3 regions of the Nonomuraea sp. JJY05 genome follow, and region 2 is predicted to be linked to each of the others. Evidence: riboswitches for the same ligand, from Rfam matches in the RefSeq annotation. Region 2 holds a riboswitch; each other region holds the start of a gene.

Region 1 (5,656 bases), on a different contig from region 2:
TCGCTGAGTAATGGACGAATACATCCTTACCACCGTCTACCGCGATGAAGCCGTAGCCCTTGTCCGCGTTGAACCACTTGACGGTGCCCTGCGCCACTTCCGACTCCTCTTACTGGGCTTTCAGATCTCGCCCATTCCTCCGCGAGACCCGTAATCGCCGGACTTAAGGGAAAATCAGCCAGACGATCGCCCTCGACCATACCTGTGGCACGGGGTTTGGCAACAGAGTCAATCTGCAAACGACGCATTTCTTCGCAACGAAGGTGGTTCAACGTTTCATTTGGCCTGGAAAAGGAGAAGGCGCCCACTAGGGGCGCCTTCCACAAGTGTGATCTATGGCACTCAGCCGCCGGCGACCGCCGGGATGATTGAGATCTGAGTGCCCTCAGGTGCCGGAGTGTCGAGCCCGTCGGCGAAACGGACGTCCTCTTCCCCAACGTAAACGTTGACAAAACGACGAATCTTGCCCGATTCATCCAGAATTCTCGCGCCGATCCCCGGGTAGTCGGAGTCGAGCTTGGCGAGGACGTCACGAAGAGTCGCGCCCTCGCCACTGACTTCGGCGTTGCCACCGGTGTAGGTGCGCAGAATGGTGGGAATCCGCACCGAAACGCTCATGGTTTAACTCGCCTTTCCTGGTTGTCAGACAGCCGCGCGGAACGCGTCGAGGGAGGGCCGGATCACGGCCGTGGGCTGGGCGTCGTCGCTGATCGCGTCGAGCGTCTTGAGTCCGTCGCCGGTGTTGAGCACCACGGTCTCGGCCTCGGGGTCGAGCCGCCCGCTCTCGGCGAGCTTCTTCAGCACGCCCACGGTCACCCCGCCCGCGGTCTCGGCGAAGACGCCCTCCGTCGAGGCCAGGAGCTTGATCGCGGCCACGATCTCGGCGTCCGTGACGTCCTCGACGGCCCCGCCGGTGCGCCGGGCGATGTCGAGCACGTACGGCCCGTCGGCCGGGTTGCCGATGGCCAGCGACTTGGCGATGGTGTCGGGCTTGACCGGCTGCACGACGTCGTGCCCCGCCTTGTACGCGGTGGAGACCGGCGAGCACCCGGCCGCCTGCGCCCCGAAGATCTTGTACGGCGTGTCCTCGACCAGCCCCAGCTGCACCAGCTCGCGGAAGCCCTTGTCGATCTTGGTGAGCTGCGAGCCGGAGGCGATGGGGATGACGATCTGCTCGGGCAACCGCCACCCGAGCTGCTCGGCGATCTCGTACGCGAGCGTCTTGGAGCCCTCGGCGTAGTAAGGCCGCAGGTTGACGTTGACGAACCCCCACTTGTCACCCAGCGGGTCGCCGATCAGCTCGGAGCAGAACCGGTTGACCTCGTCATAGGTGCCGTCGATCCCGATCAGCTTGCCGCCGAACACGCGGGCCATGGCGATCTTGGCCGCTTCGAGGTTGGCCGGGATGAACACGCACGCCTCGAGCCCGGCGCGCGCCGCCGCCGCGGTGACGGCGCCCGCGAGGTTGCCCGTGGAGGAGCAGGAAAGGGTGTGGAAGCCGAAGTTACGCGCCGCCTCGACGGCGATGGCGACGACCCGGTCCTTGAAGGAATGGGTGGGGTTGCCCGAGTCGTCCTTCACGTACAGGTTCTTGAGACCGAGTGCGCGTCCGAGGTTTCCGGCCTTGGCCAGTTTGGTCCAACCCGGGTTCATATTGGGCTTACTGGCTACGTCAACCGGCACCGGGAGCAGCGACCGGTAACGCCAGATGTTGGCGGGACCCGACTCGATGTCGGCGCGGGTCACCGTACCGAAGGAATAGGCCGCTTCGAGCGGCCCGAAACACTCCAGGCACGCGAAGCTCGGACCGAGCGGGTAACGGGTGCCGCACTCACGGCAGGACAGACCGACGGCAGGACCAAAGTCGAGCGACATGAAGCGAGGCCTTCCCTCATCTTCGCCCGCGGCCACCTTGACCGCAGACCGGAATTGGCACCTTGTCCCGGTCGGCCTCGCCAGGTCGCGAGTCTCAAGCCGGGAGGGTTGCCGGGGCTTCGCAGGGCCGGTCCCTCCACCCCTCTGGATGAGCAATATGCAGTTGTTGAAAAGGACTCTACCCGCCGATGGGGCCGAAATGGCCACCCGTCTCAAGATGCGAGACGTGGCGTCTCAGCGATAATCATCACCCAGCACTCCCTGCACGTATTTGCGGGCCTGGTGAATGCGTGACTTGGCGGTGCCCAGGGGGATGCCGAGCTGTTCGGCCACCTCGTTGTAGTCGAGCTGGACGATGTCGCGCAGCACCAGCGCCTGCGCCAGGTCGGGCTTGTCGGCCTCCAGCGCCTCCATGGCGTCGAGCAGGTCGAGCCTCGACCCGGCGATCACGCTCACCCGCGCCACGTCGGGCTTCTGCGTGGGCAGCTCGTCGGAGGTCTGCTCGGCCGCCCGGCGTTTGAGCGACCTGTACGTGGTGCGGGCGCAGTTGGCCGTCACGATGTGCAGCCAGGTGCTGAAGCGCGCCCGGCCCTCGAACCGGCCGATGTTGCGCGCCACGGCCAGCAAGGTGTCCTGGGAGGCTTCCTCGGCGTCCTGGTGATAGGGGAGGATCCGGGCGCAGTGCCGCATCACATCGGGCTCGATCCGCGCCAGGAGCTCGCCAAGTGCGCGATGATCTCCTCCTGCGGCCGAGCGGGCGAGTTCCTCGGTTAGCTCATCTAGCGCCATAGCTGGGATCCTATGGGCGAAGGGAGCGTAGATGAACAGCGTCCTGGTGGCCTCCAACAGAGGGCCCGTTTCCTTTACCGTCTCGGACGACGGTGAGCTGACCATGAAACGCGGTGGCGGCGGTCTGGTCTCGGCGCTGTCCGAGGTGGCCAAGAAGGACGGCGTGCTGTGGGTGTGCGCGGCGCTGTCCGACGGCGACCGCAGCGCCGTGCGCCTGGTGCCCGGCGGCCGGATCGACCACGCCGGCTACGACACGGGCCCGCTGCGCATGCTCGACATCCCGCCCGCCACCTTCCACCGCGCCTACAACGCCGTGGCCAACTCCACGCTGTGGTTCGTCAACCACCTGCTCTACGACATCCCCAACTCGCCGAACTTCGGCACGAGGTTCGAGCGCGAGTGGGAGTCCTACCGCGACTACAACGGGGCGTTCGCGCTGGCGCTGGCCGAGGAGGCCGGCCACGGCGCCCGCGTCATGGTGCAGGACTACCATCTGACGCTGACCCCGGCGATGCTCCGCGCCGAGCGGCCGGACCTGCGCATCGCCCACTTCAGCCACACCCCGTGGGCGCCCCCCGAATACTTCTCGCTGCTGCCCGACGAGGTGGTCGGAGAGGTCCTGGAGGGCATCCTGGGCGCCGATCACGCCGGGTTCCTGGCCGACAGGTGGGCGCAGGCGTTCATGGACTGCTGCGAGGCGCTGCTGGGCGCGGAGGTCGACCGCGTGGGCCGCAGCGTCACCCACGAGGGCAGGACCACCCGCATCGGCGTGCACAGCCTGGGCGTGGACGGCGACGCGCTGTGGGAGCGCGCCGTCGAGCCCGACGTCGAGTCGCACATGACCGCGCTCAGGGAGCAGGTGGGCGACCGGCGGCTGATCGTCCGCATCGACCGCACCGAGCTGTCGAAGAACATCGTGCGCGGCCTGGTGGCCTACCGCGAGTTCCTCGCCGCGCACCCGGAGTGGCACGGCAAGGTGGTGCACCTGGCGTTCGCCTACCCGAGCAGGCACGACCTGCCCGAATACCGCGAATACACCGCGTCGGTGCTGCGCTGCGCGCAGGAGATCGAGGACGAGTACGGCACCGAGGACTGGGACCCGCTGATCCTCAACGTCAACGACGACTACCCGCGTTCGCTGGCCGCGTACCGGATGGCCGACGTGCTGCTGGTCAACCCCATCCGCGACGGGATGAACCTGGTCGCCAAGGAGGGCCCGATCCTGTCCACGCGATGCGCGCTCGTGCTCTCGCGCGAGGCGGGGGCGGCGGCCGAGCTGGGCCCGCACGCGCTCGTGGTCAACCCGTACGACATCAGCGGCACGGCCGCCGCGCTGCACGCGGCGCTCGTCATGCCGGAGGACGAGCGCCGCATGCGGCGCGACAAGCTGCACGCCGCGGCCACCGCCCTGCCGCCGCAGAAGTGGCTCGCGGCCCAGCTCGACGCGCTGGCCGAGATCTGAACGCGGTCAGGTCCAGTCGGCGTTCTCGAGCGCGTCGGCCAGCCCCGGCGTGTTCCACTGGTCCACGATGAGGATCTTGCTCTTCGGCAGGTACCACTCGCGCTGCGTGAAGCGGAGCAGCACCTTCGTGGTCGAGCCCGAATACTTGACGCACTCCGACTTCCACGCGTTGTACGCGGCCTTGTGCCCCGCGCCGACCTGGCGCAGGCCCCTGGTGACCTTCGGGCCGATGGCCTCGCCCCACTTCTTGTTGAACGGGCACGGCTGCACGTCGCTCGCCGTGTAGAAGGGCCTCTTGCCGGTGTACGGGCCGAACCCCTCGGCGCCGCGCTTGATGGACGAGGGGCCGAGGACGTAGAAGGCGTCGCACTCGGGCGTCCCCCAGCCCACGGGCTTGCCGCACTTGCCGGTCACGATCTGGACCTCGTCGCCGATGCGGTGGACCTGCCACTTGATCGGGATGTAGAGGGTCAGGCCCTTGCGCAACTTGACCGCCTGGGCGGGCGCGGCGTGCGCGGGCAGGGAGGCCGCGAGGAGGGTGGCCACGGCCACGGCCGCGGCGGCGAGGTATCGCTTGTGCATGCGCCCGACCCTAGAGAGCACGACTTGCAGCTCAATCATGAACGGCTGAAAGCCGCCACAAGCTCCTCCAGCAGCGCGACGACGCCGTCGGGCCCGTCCACCACGAGGTCGGCCCGCTCGGCCAGCTCAGTGACCTCGGCGGAGCCGCTGCACACGGTCACGCCGGGCAGCCCCGAGACGCCCACGGCCTCGAACGCGGCCAGGTCGCCGAGATCGTCGCCCACGAACATGACGGACCTGGCGGCCCGCTCCGCCAGGAACAGGCTGAGCGCCTGCCCCTTGTCCATGCCCGGCGGCCGCAGCTCCAGCACCAAGCGCCCCGGCTCGACCACCAGGCCGTGCTTGCCGGCCAGCTCGGCCAGGGGCTCGCGCAGCCTGGCGAGCGCGCCCTCCGGGTCGGGGCTGCGCCTGGTGTGCACGGCCACCGCCCGGCCCTTGTCCTCGATGGTGACCTCTTGCAGGCCCAGCGACTCGAGCAGCAACGGCAGCTCGGCCTCGGCCCGTAGCACGCCCGGCGGCGGAGGGGGCCCGGAGATCTGCCCGGCCTCCCAGCGCTCGAAGCCGTAGTGCCCGAGCACGACCAGCCGGGGCACGTCGGCCAGGCCCCGCCCGAGCTCCAGCGCGGTGGCCGGCGGCCGGCCGGTCACGATGGCCACCGCCAGGACGTGGGCGCCCAGCTCGGCCAGCACCTCCGGCGCCTTCGGATGGATCACGGCCTTGGCGGGATCGGGCACGATCGGCGACAGGGTCCCGTCGAAGTCGAGCCCGATCACGGCGCCTGCCGGGTCGTTCAAGATCGCTTTCATTCCAGGGATGTTCCTCACGCGGCTGCCGTACCCAGCCGGTCAGGGACGCATGCCGAGTCTCCTGGCGGCGCGGTCCCGCTGACGGGTGGACCGTAACCTGCGCAGCCTCTTGACCAGCATGGGATCGTGCTCCAGCGCCTCC
Region 2 (5,656 bases):
CCGCTGGTGCTTGCGCGGAAGCGGTCGCTCGCACCAACTGGGGGATGACGCAACGCGACCGCTCGATGACATTAGGTAAACGTACCGCAAGTCGGCGACAATGAGTAGCCAAATGATGACGATGCGTGTCACACGAAAGTCATGAGATAGTCCTGGACATGTGGCTCACCTGGCGCGCCGCAATGGAGCGTGCGCTGTACGGCGAGGAGGGCTTCTACCTTCGCGAACGCCCTTCAGGCCACTTCCGGACCTCGGTCAGCGCCTCCCCGGCGTTCGCCGACGCCGTGCTGGCGCTGCTGTCGGAGGTGGACGTCGAGCTCGGCGGTCCTGACGTGCTCGACCTGGTCGACATCGGCGCGGGCGAGGGCACGCTGGTCGCCCAGGTGCTGGAGGCCGCCGAGCCCGCGCTGCGAGACCGGCTCCGCGTCACCGCCGTCGACCTGTCCCCCAGGCCGGAGGGCCTGCCCGAGCGGATCGCCTGGCGGCGCAGCGTGCCCACCGGCATCACGGGCCTGGCGGTCGCCAACGAGTGGCTCGACAACGTGCCGCTCGACGTGGCGGAGCAGACCGCCGACGGGCCGCGACTCATCATGGTGAACGTCCGCACCGGCGAGGAGCGCCTCGGCGAGCCGCTGCCACCGGACGACCGCGCCTGGCTCGACCGATGGTGGCCGCTGACCCGGGTGGGCTCGCGCGCGGAGATCGGCCGCCCCCGCGACGAGGCGTGGGCCTCTGTTGTGGGACGCCTCACAAAGGGCCGAGCGATTGCCGTGGATTATGCACACCCTGTGGATAACCGGCCCCTCTGTGGCACGTTGACCGGTTACCGCGACGGCGCGGTCGTTGCCCCGATCCCCGATGGGACCTGCGATATCACGGCTCATGTCGCACTTGACGCGTGTGCCGAGGCCGGGCGCGAGGCCGGCGCGATATCCACAGCCTTGTCCACACAGCGCGACGCGCTGAGGGCTCTGGGGATCACCGGCACCCGGCCTCCGATCGACCTGGCCCGCACCGAGCCGCGCGCCTACATCCGGGCGCTGGCCAGGGCGTCGGAGGAGGGTGAGCTGATCGACCCGGCCGGGCTCGGCGGGTTCGGCTGGCTCAGCCAGCGGCGGTGACCTCCAGCGCCCGCAGCCCTCTGATGATGAAGCCGGGCTTCCAGCTCGGCTCCTCCCGCAGTTCGAGCTTGGCCGCCCGGTCCAGGAGCGCGCCGTACGACTCCATGAGCTCGATGCGGGCCAGCGGCGCGCCCAGGCAGAAGTGGATCCCGGCCCCGAACGAGATGTGCGGATTGTCGGCCCGCCCTACGTCGAGCCGGTCCGGGTCCTCGAACACCGCCGGGTCGCGGTTGGCCGAGCCGAACAGCAGCGCCACCTCCGACCCGCGCGGGATCTCCACGCCGTGCACCTCGATGTCCTCCAGCACCCAGCGTTCGAACATCTGCAGCGGCGTGTCCCAGCGCATCACCTCCTCGACGGCCGTGGGCAGCAGCGAGCGGTCCTCGCGCAGCCGCGCCAGCTCGGAGGGGTTGCGGAACAGGGCCCACCAGCCGTTGCCCGTCACGTTCACGGTGGCCTCGTGGCCGGCGTTGAGCAGCAGCACGCACGTGCCGACCAGCTCGTCCTCGGTCAGCTCGTCGATCTGTGCGAGCGCGCTGATCAGGTCGTCGCCGGGGGCCCGGCGGCGCTCCGCTGCCAGGGTCTTGAGGTAGTCGGCGAACTCCGACGCCGCCCGTACCGCTGTGTGCTGGTCCTCAAGGCTCGGGTTGAGCTCGTACATGCCGCAGATCTCCGCCGACCAGGGGCGCAGCAGGTGGCGGTCGGCGTGGGGGATGCCGAGCATCTCCGCGATCACCGTCACCGGGAGCGGCTCGGCGACCTCGGCGAGGAGGTCGCCGCCGCCCTTCTCCACGAACGTGTCCACCAGGCCCTCGGCGATGGCGCGCACCCGGGGACGCAGCGACTCGACCATGCGCGGCGTGAACGCCTTGGAGACCAGCCGGCGCAGCCTGGTGTGCACCGGCGGCTCCACGTCGAGCATGCCCGCCCTGATCACGCGCCAGAACGGTTCCTGGAACTCCGGCTCCGGCGGCCTGCCGAACTCCTCGTGGCCGGCCACATGGAGGTAGGACCGCCCCAGGCGGCGGTCCCTGAGCAGGGCGTTCACGTCGGCATGACGTGAGATCAGCCACTGGTTCGTCGGCTCGAAGTAGCTGACCGGCGCCTCGCGCCTCAGCTCGTCGTACACCCGGTACGGGTGAGCCACGAAATCCGGATCCCAAGGGTCAAATCGCACTATTTCATCTTATGGAGTGGCGTCCTCCTGTGGCGCCGGTCGCTTGCTCCGCATCCGGATGTTCAGCAGCTCGACGACGAGCGAGAACGCCATCGCGAAGTAGATGTAGCCCTTGGAAATGTGCTGGCCGAAGCCCTCGGCGATGAGCACCACGCCGATCAGCACGAGGAACGCCAGCGCCAGCATCTTGATGCTCGGGTGCCGGTCCACGAACCTGCTGATCGGTCCCGAGGCGAACAACATCACCAGCACCGCCACCACGACCGCCGCGATCATCACGCCGAGCTCGTCGACCATGCCGACGGCGGTGATGACGGAGTCGAGCGAGAACACGATGTCCAGCACCATGATCTGGGCGATCACCGCAGCGAAGGAGGCGGCCGCGGCCTTCTTGCCGTCCTTGCCCACGGGGCCGTCCATGCTGTGGCCGATCTCGGTGACGCTCTTGCCCAGCAGGAACAGGCCGCCGAGCAGCAGAATCAGGTCACGTCCTGATATTTCGTGACCGAAGACGGCGAACAGCGGCTCGGTGAGCTGCACCACCCACGACAGGGCCAGCAGCAGGAGCAGCCGGGTGATCAGGGCCGCGCCCAGCCCCAGCACCCGGGCTCTGTCCCGTTGTTCGGGAGGTAGTTTCCCGGCCAGGATGGAGATGAAGATGATGTTGTCGATCCCCAGCACGATCTCCAGGGCGACCAGGGTGAAGAAGCCGATCCATATTTGAGGGTCGGTCACCCAGTCGAACATCTGCGCACCTCCATGACACGTTGGCGGGATTTCCGGTAGCAACGAGTCAGGGGCCGAATAAGTTCACCGACTTGCGATCGGTGGCGGGGATTGGGTTATAGTCTGCGCCGTAGGTCATGAGTGCCAGCGACAAGCCCCGGCTAGCTGGCCGGCAACCCTCGCGTCCGCGGCGGGGTGCCCCGGGTGAAGACCTGGTCCGCCACGAGGTGTGGCGGGCAAGCGCGGGCTCCGTGGCTGCTTCCAGGGGTCCGATGACCCTGAGGGAGATGTGCCATGTCCACATTGACGATCTTCAGCTCCGTCCCCGCCCGTGCCGCCGAGGCGGTTGCGGCCACCACGAGCAGGCCGATCCCCGCCGTGCTCGGGGCCGATCTCGAGGTGCCGGTCAAGGGCGGCAGGCTCGTCGGCTACGCCAACCTCGACTACGCCGCCAGCGCCCCCTGTCTCGAGCCGGTCAGCGCCGCCGTCACCGCCGCGCTCCCGGCCTACTCCAGCGTCCACCGGGGCGCGGGCTACGCCTCGCAGCTCACCACCGCCCGCTACGAGCAGGCCCGCCACACGGTCCGGGCGTTCGTCGGGGCCCGCCCGGACGACGCCGTGATCTTCACCCGCAACACCACCGACGCCACGAACCTGCTGGCCCGCTGCCTGCCCTCTGACACGACCACCGTGGTCTTCGACACCGAACACCACGCCTCCCTCCTCCCCTGGCAGAAGTCCGTACGGCTGGCGCCGCCCGCCTTCCCCGGCGAGGCCGTCCGCGCCGCCGACGAGGCCCTGGCCGGCATCGACGGCCCCAAGCTGCTCGTGGTCACCGCCGCCTCCAACGTCACCGGCGAGCTCTGGCCCATCGCCGCCCTGGCCCACGTCGCCCACCGGCACGGCGCCCGCATCCTGGTGGACGCCGCCCAGCTCGTACCGCACCGGCGCCTCAACCTGACCGCGCTCGACCTGGACTACGTGGCCTTCTCCGGGCACAAGCTGTACGCGCCGTTCGGCGCGGGGGTGCTGGTCGGGCGGCGGGACTGGCTCGCGGAGGGCGAGCCGTACCTCAAGGGCGGCGGCGCGGTGCGCTCCGTGGGCGACGACACCGAGTGGCACGACGACCCGGAGCCGCGACACGAGGCGGGCACCCCGAACGTGCTGGGCGCCATCGCCCTGGCCGCCGCCTGCGACGCGCTCACGGCCACCGGCTGGACCGCGCTGGTGCGGGAGGAGGAGCGGCTGATCGCGCGCCTGCGCTCGGGGCTGGCCTCGATCGAGGGCGTGCGGGAGCTGTCGCTGTGGGGGGATGACCACCCGCGCGTCGGCATCGTGTCGTTCACCGTGGACGGCTACTCGGCCCGCGAGGTGGCCGAGGTGCTGTCCGGCGAGTACGGCATCGGCGTGCGCGACGGCAAGTTCTGCGCGCACCCGTTCGTCCGGCACCTTCTTGGAGAGGCCGACGGCGGATGCGAGGACGGCACCGCCTCCGCGGTGCGGGCCTCCATCGGCATCGGCACCACGCAGGAGCACGTGGACCGGCTGGTCGAGGCCCTGCGGGAGCTCGTGGGCCGCTAGACGGCGTCGGAGCGGTTCGGCGGCTTGCGGTGCGGCGGCGGCTCGTCGGAGACCAGCGCGTCGATGTCCCTCATGTCGTCGTCGTTGACCGCTCCGGCCCGGTGCTCGGTCGGCTGCCTGGGCACCCGAGGCGCCTCGGCGGCCGGCGCGGGCGTCGTGGGGCCGGCGGTCCTGGTCGTGACGTTCGACGGCTCCGGACGCTGTGGCTGCGTGGCGCGTTCCTCCTCGGCGGCCCGGCGTGCCGAGCGCCGGCGGAACATCGCGGCGAAGATCCCGTCGATGCCGATCCGGCCGCCCCCGAGCGCCAGGAACAGCAGGGCCAGCGCCCCGAGCGCGCCGGGCAGCTCCCAGCCGCCGGCGCTGGTCAGCACCCCGTGCCCCGCGTGCACGTACGCGACGGCGCCCAGCATGTTGATCAGCAACAGCAGCCCTACCAGGCGCACCAGCAGGCCCAGGATCAGGAACAGGCCGCCGGCGGTCTCGACGACGGTCGCGAATGCGGCGGCGAGCTCCGGCATCGGGATCCCCATCCCCTTGAACGCCTGCCCCGTGGCCGCCAGGCCGCCCTGCCACTTCTGCGACCCGTGAACCACGAAGATCACGCCGGTCACCACCCGTGCGATCAACGCCGCGACATCAAACACAACTCTCTTCATGGTGTTATCTCCCCCCGTTCCTGGTATTCCTCCCCGTGTCCGAGTTAGGGATGCGTTTCCGTACCATTCCTTGACCCGGCCCCGCCCTGGATCAGCAACCGGCGCGGTGGCAGCATTGCCATATGACGGAACGTGTGGTCGGGATCGGCGCGGGTGCGAAAGAGCTGGCCACCGAGGACATGATCCTCAACATCGGTCCCCAGCATCCGTCGACCCACGGGGTGCTCCGGCTGAGGCTGACCCTCGACGGCGAACGCATCACCGCCGCCGAGCCGATCATCGGCTACATGCACAGGGGCGCGGAGAAGCTGTTCGAGGTCCGCGACTACCGCCAGATCATCATGCTGGCCAACCGGCACGACTGGCTGTCGGGGTTCGCGAACGAGCTGGGCGTG
Region 3 (5,656 bases), on a different contig from region 2:
ATCCGCGACCGGTACGCCCGCGCCACCACCCACATCCTCGACTGACCTTCGCCTTCGGTCCCCTTCGGTTTCCGGCCGCCTTCGATTTTCGGCCGCCTTCCCCGCCATCGGCCGGGGGAGGCGGCCCGCCCGACCACCGGCGGGGAGGCGGCTTGCCCGGCGCCCCTGACTTTCGACAGGGGCGCCGGTTGACCATCGGCCGATGACCAGCCCACCTCACCGGTGCCAGGCTCGCCCTCATGAACACCCCCTTCCCCTTCCCTGGACGCTGGATCGGCGGCGTGACGCTCATCGCGGGGCCGGTGATCATGTGCGCCGGATACCTGCTGCGTCACCTGAGCACGGTCACCGCTCTCACCCCTCAGCAGCAGGCCTGGGCCGAGGCGCAGCCGTTCGCCGCCTACGGTCAGCTTCTCGCCTACACGTCGGCACCCGCCCTGCTCACCCTCCCCTACGCGGTCTTCGCCCTGGGAGCGCTGCTGCTCTTCCCCGCCTTCATCACCCTGGCCCAGCAGGTGGGCGGCCACCTCGCCTACTGGGGCGCCACGTTGCTGGTCATCGGCCTGTTCGCCCGCCTGTACTTCGCCGGCGCCGACCAGACCGCCTTCCAGCTCACCGAGGTTCTCGGCCTGGACCGGGCGACGAGCGCGATCATGAAGGAGTACGTCGACATCTCCTACGGACCGTGGCGGGTACCGGTCTGGGCCTCGGTCGGCCAGTTCGCGGGCTCGCTCCTCCTGGCCGTCGCCGCCTGGCGCTCGGGCCTCTTCGGCACCGCCCGCGCCGTGATGTTGCTGCTGGCAGGAGGGACGTGGATGGGCGTGCTGAAGGGCGCCTCCACCCCCGACGTGCTGGTCACCGGCCTGCTCTGCGTGGCCCTCGTCCCGCTGGGCATCCAACTGCTCCGTGACCGGCTGCCCACCACGACCGGTCGGCCGAAGGCGCTGAGCTGGTGAGCAGGGCCGCGCCACTCCTGCGCGGTCCGTTTGGCCCGCGGGCGGGGCGACGGTGCCGGCGCTCGTCCGGCTGCAGGGGCCCGCGTGATCAGGACCTGTAGACGTTCGTCACCGGCAGGTAGGAGCTGAAGTGGTCAGCCACGATGTCGGCGACAGCCTCCGCATCGTCGGACCCGTCCACCTCCAGGACTCGGATGCCCAAGCGGCGAGCCGAACGGACGGCCTCGTCGGCGACGAGTCGGTCTCGGGCGAGTCGGTTGCGCTGTGCTCGATCGGGGTCGCTGACTCGGCGAGAGACGGCGGCGGCACGGGGCAGTTCGCGGACCTGGCGCCGGCGGAATTCCTCACTCGGCACCATGACGATCATTCGCCAGGGTGAGTCGATGATGGGAGCGACCAGTTCCGGACGCAGTCCCCAGCCTTCGGCGATGACAGGCCGCCCCGAAACCAGGCCGCGCAGGTCATCCAAGGCCCATTCGAACCGCGTGGGAAAGCCGGCCAGGGTCTCGTCGGCCATCTCTTGAGGGCTGGTGTTCACCCAGACGGCGTCCGGGTCAGGATCCGCGATGGGCTCGCCGAGCCGCAGGCGACGGGCGATCCGACGGTCATTGTGCGCACGTGCGTCGTGGTAGTCGTAGTGGTAGGCGGTCAGCCCGTACCGGATGGCCAGCAGCCTGGCGACGGTGGATTTGCCGGCCCATTGTCCCCCTCCGATCCACAGGGCGTTGTGCAAGGTGCCGAACGGATCCCAGACCTCGCTACTTGTGGCGTTCACGGTTACAGCATGGCGACGGCACCGGCCAAAGAAACAGTCTTGTTCTGCCTGCTCCGAACGGGTGATGATCGTAGAGAGGGCGCTTGTGACGTTTCAGGCGTCGTACCCCTGGTTCGACCAGGTGGGGGCTCGTAGATCAGCCCCGTTGCTCCGTGAGCCAGGGCGAGAAAGGACGCTGCGTCTGGGCGCCCGCGCACGGTGAGCTGGTCGACAGGCCCGGCGGATCAGTTCGTCATGCGCAGGTCGGTCGCGGTCAACAACGATGAAAGGCTGATGTTTTCTGCGGCCAGCGCTGCCGTACCTCCCTGCTCGCGATCGATGACGCACAATGCCTCGCTGACCTGCGCCCCTAGGCTCCGCAGCTCAGCAGTGGACAGGACGATCTGGCCACCGCTGGTGACGACGTCCTCGACCACCAGCACCCGCCGTCCCTCCACCTCCGCGCCTTCGGCCAGACGACCGGTTCCGTACGTCTTGGCCTGCTTACGAACGAACGCACACGGCAGACCGGTGTGCCGGCCGAGGGCGGTGACCACCGGGATCCCGCCCATCTCAAGCCCGGCCAACACCTCGACGTCCCCCGAGACCAGGGGAGCCATCGCCCGAGCGATGTCGTCCAGCAGAACGGGGTCGCCTTCGAACTTGTACTTGTCGAAGTACTCGGTGGCGGTACGTCCTGAACGGAGCACGAAGTGGCCGGCGAGGTGGGCTGCGGCATGAATCCGGCGAGCGAGGTCAGAGCGCGTCACAGGCACCCAGTCTCCCAGAAGCATGGCGGACGTGCTCAGGACCGCCCACCACGGAAGTCCCGCTCCTCGATCTCGCAGAAGCCCTCTGGATACGCCTGCCTCGCAACCTGCCGCATCGATCAAGGCACCTTTGTATTGTTACCCACAGTTATGGGCATATAGCTCTCCGTATCATCAATAGGCCGTCTTGTCTGAAAGATGCCTATTTGTCGGGGAGTGGAGGCATCGACGATGCGGAACGGCCGGACCATACTCGTCAGCACGTTCATGGCTGCGCTGCTGCTGACCGCAAGCTGCACCTCGGGTGCCTCGAATCCACCAGCGCCCGCCGACCCGCAGGAGCGGGCCCTCACAGCCAAGCTGGCGATCACACCGGCGAACGGCACGAAGAGGGTGCCCCCGGACACCGCCGTCGGCGTCAAGGCCACCGACGGCAAGGTCACCAAGGTGACCGTCGCCGACGCCAAGGGGAGCGAGGTGCGCGGGACCTTGGGCGCGGACGGGACGTGGCGTCCCACGTGGCCGTTGCGGCCCTCGACGGCGTACACGGTGAGCGTGCAGGCGACCGGCACGGACGGCAAGCCCGTCACCGCGCGGGCCACGTTCACCACGCTCAAGCCGAAGCGGGTGCTGGAGAGCGGCATGTCCCCCCTGGACGGCGAGAGGGTCGGCGTCGGCATGCCCGTCCAGCTCCTGCTGTCGCGCCCCGTGACCGCCAGGAGCGACCGGGCCGCGGTCGAGCGGTCGCTGGAGGTGCGGATGTCCAAGCCGGTCGAGGGTGCGTGGAGCTGGGTGAGCGACCGCGAGGTCCAGTTCAGGCCGCGCGAGTACTGGCCGGTCGGCGAGAAGGTCACGGTGGTCGCGCACCTGGCCGGCCTGCGGGCGGGGCAGGACGTGTGGGGCACCAGGGACCGCAGCCTGACGTTCACCGTCGGTGACGAGCACATCACCAAGATCCGCAATGGCACCCACCGGGCAGTCGTGCGGGAGAACGGCGAGGTCGTCAAGACCATCCCGGTCAGCCTGGGCAAGAAGGGCGACGAAAGCTGGTCCGGCATCATGATCGCCCAGGAGAAGGCCGCGGAGACCCTCATGGACTCGGCCACCATCGGCAGGCCCGGTGAGTACTACGCCCGTACCAAGTGGAATGTCAGGATGACCTACAGCGGCATGTTCTTCCACGCCGCGCCCTGGTCGACCGGCGCGCAGGGCAGCCGCAACGTCAGCCACGGCTGCGTGAACGCCAGCATGGCCAACGCCCGCTGGTTCTACAACTTCACGCAGCGGGGAGACATCATCGAGGTCACGGGGACATCGCGGAAGCTCCAGTTCGGCAACGGGCCGACGCCGTGGGCGAAGTCGTGGGACGACTGGGTCGCGGGCAGCGCCCTCGGCAAGTCGATCAACGCCTGATGGAAGAGACCGCGCCGGTGCGGTCGGGCAAACTCGGTTCTTGGTAGCCGCTGGTGGTGAGCACTCCCGACTCCTGGGTTCAAGCGCCGTCCATGGAATAGGCCCTCTGCGGCGAATTGACGGCGTCCGCCCGTGCAGGCATGATCTCGACTCGGTAGTTCATCCAGAGGATCTGAGGGACCTGGCCCTGTGACGGTCCGGCAACCTCCCCGGCGGGAATCCGCGGGAAAGGTGCCAATGCCAGGAACGATGAGGGAGAGCTGATGAGCGTACGCCTTGATGTTCCTGTCCTTGCCGGCGATCTGGTGCGGTTGGAGCCGCTGGCGATGCGGCACGCGGCGGATCTCGCGGAGGCGGCCGAGGAGGATCGATCGTCCTACGACTTCACGCTGGTGCCTCGCGGTCGCGAGATGCCGGACTACCTGGCGACCCAACTCGCCCGCGACGGGCTGACCCCGTTCGCCCAGGTTCGGCTCACCGACGGCAAGGCGGTGGGCTGCACCGGCCTCTGGGATCCTCGCAGGTGGCCGGATCGGCCTGGCCTGCGAGCGATCGAGATCGGCTTCACCTGGCTGGCCGCCTCGGCCCAGGGGACCGGGATCAATGCCGAGGCGAAGCTGTTGCTGCTGTCGTACGCGTTCGAAACGCTCGGCGTCGCCCGCGTCGACCTGAAGACCGACGCCCGCAACCACCGCTGCCGCCGGGCCTTGGAGCGGCTCGGCATCCCCTTTGAGGGCGTGCTGCGCGCCTGGTCCATGTCGTGGGCGCGCGGCGAGGAGGGCAAGGTCCGCGACTCGGCCATGTTCGCAGTGGTCGCCACCGACTGGCCTACCGTCAAGCCGGTGCTGCAAGCCCGTTCTCACCGCCGCTCGCCGGCCCTCTGAGGAGCTTCGACTGGGTGACGGTGGCGATCAGGCAGTGAGGCGTCATCGTCCTACTTTCGGGTGTGGTGAACGCGCGTCCCGGCGCAGGCGCTCGTGGAAGCGGAGCTCTTGATCGGCCACGGATGCGTCGACCTCGTGATGATGTGGCCGTGAGAGATCGCCAGTTACTTACTGCATCTGTATCGCTACTTTGTGTAGCATCCGGTGGATGAGGAAACCGTTCCGCAGCTTGACCGTGCTGCTCACCGCTGCTGTAGCCCTCACCGCCATCCCGCACGCCGCCTCCGCGCACGCGCCCTCGCAGAACCCTCCCCGCGGCTGCGCCAACAAGGAGGCCGCCTCCGGCAATTACTCCGCCAGAGTCACGATCTGCCTCACCGAGACCTGGAAGAAGCACGCCTTCGGCGGTCCCACGCTGGAGCCGACCGACACCGTCACCCTGGAGTGCTGGCACGGCGTCGTCCTGTGGTCTAACTCCGACTGCTCGATGGACTCGAAGCTGACCCTGTCGAAGGACGGCGTCCGCGCCTGGACCGAGGAGCGGAGCAACAGCGTGTACATCGCCCGCAACGGCAACACCAGCACCTACACCGACCACTACGCGTGCCGTGGAAACGGCGAGTACGAGCTGCGGTTCGAGGGTGCCACGGTCTGGGTCACGCGGCATTTCAGCAGAGGCAGTGTGACCATCCCAGCGTTCTCCGTGAAGGCGCGCGGCTGCGCCTAATGCTTGGCGCGATGGCATGTGAGGGGTTCCGCCGACGGGGAGGGAGCCCCTCGCTCGCGTACGTTCCACAGCAGATCCTGGTAAGACCGTACCGCACACGATCGATGCCGGTCAGGGAAACACCGGTGCGGCGCCCCAACGCGCTCGGTACG

The links. Region 2 has a riboswitch for S-adenosylmethionine ahead of ACFKCF_RS13400 (aminotransferase class V-fold PLP-dependent enzyme). Riboswitches for the same ligand answer to the same signal wherever they lie in the genome.
Region 1: another riboswitch for S-adenosylmethionine. It lies ahead of thrC (threonine synthase); the one in region 2 lies ahead of ACFKCF_RS13400 (aminotransferase class V-fold PLP-dependent enzyme).
Region 3: another riboswitch for S-adenosylmethionine. It lies ahead of ACFKCF_RS17910 (GNAT family N-acetyltransferase); the one in region 2 lies ahead of ACFKCF_RS13400 (aminotransferase class V-fold PLP-dependent enzyme).

What each region holds. Positions count from the first base shown of each region.
Region 1 is NZ_JBIEIS010000082.1:681-6,336, forward strand. Features, by position in the region: gene ACFKCF_RS59405 (cold-shock protein) at 1-97, opposite strand, end outside; gene ACFKCF_RS59410 (MoaD/ThiS family protein) at 343-618, opposite strand; gene thrC (threonine synthase) at 643-1,875, opposite strand; SAM riboswitch class I at 1,889-2,030, opposite strand; gene ACFKCF_RS59420 (RNA polymerase sigma factor) at 2,110-2,664, opposite strand; gene ACFKCF_RS59425 (trehalose-6-phosphate synthase) at 2,696-4,126, shown strand; gene ACFKCF_RS59430 (hypothetical protein) at 4,133-4,708, opposite strand; gene otsB (trehalose-phosphatase) at 4,744-5,514, opposite strand; gene ACFKCF_RS59440 (DUF3263 domain-containing protein) at 5,554-5,656, opposite strand, start outside.
Region 2 is NZ_JBIEIS010000008.1:17,607-23,262, forward strand. Features, by position in the region: gene ACFKCF_RS13385 (SAM-dependent methyltransferase) at 159-1,121, shown strand; gene ACFKCF_RS13390 (cytochrome P450) at 1,105-2,298, opposite strand; gene ACFKCF_RS13395 (TerC family protein) at 2,308-3,045, opposite strand; SAM riboswitch class IV at 3,158-3,273, shown strand; gene ACFKCF_RS13400 (aminotransferase class V-fold PLP-dependent enzyme) at 3,319-4,605, shown strand; gene ACFKCF_RS13405 (DoxX family protein) at 4,602-5,261, opposite strand; gene ACFKCF_RS13410 (NADH-quinone oxidoreductase subunit D) at 5,384-5,656, shown strand, end outside.
Region 3 is NZ_JBIEIS010000010.1:210,225-215,880, reverse strand. Features, by position in the region: gene ACFKCF_RS17935 (xylulokinase) at 1-45, shown strand, start outside; gene ACFKCF_RS17930 (hypothetical protein) at 240-956, shown strand; gene ACFKCF_RS17925 (hypothetical protein) at 1,045-1,731, opposite strand; gene pyrE (orotate phosphoribosyltransferase) at 1,956-2,504, opposite strand; gene ACFKCF_RS17915 (Ig-like domain-containing protein) at 2,712-3,893, shown strand; SAM riboswitch class I at 4,050-4,149, shown strand; gene ACFKCF_RS17910 (GNAT family N-acetyltransferase) at 4,157-4,777, shown strand; gene ACFKCF_RS17905 (hypothetical protein) at 4,986-5,504, shown strand.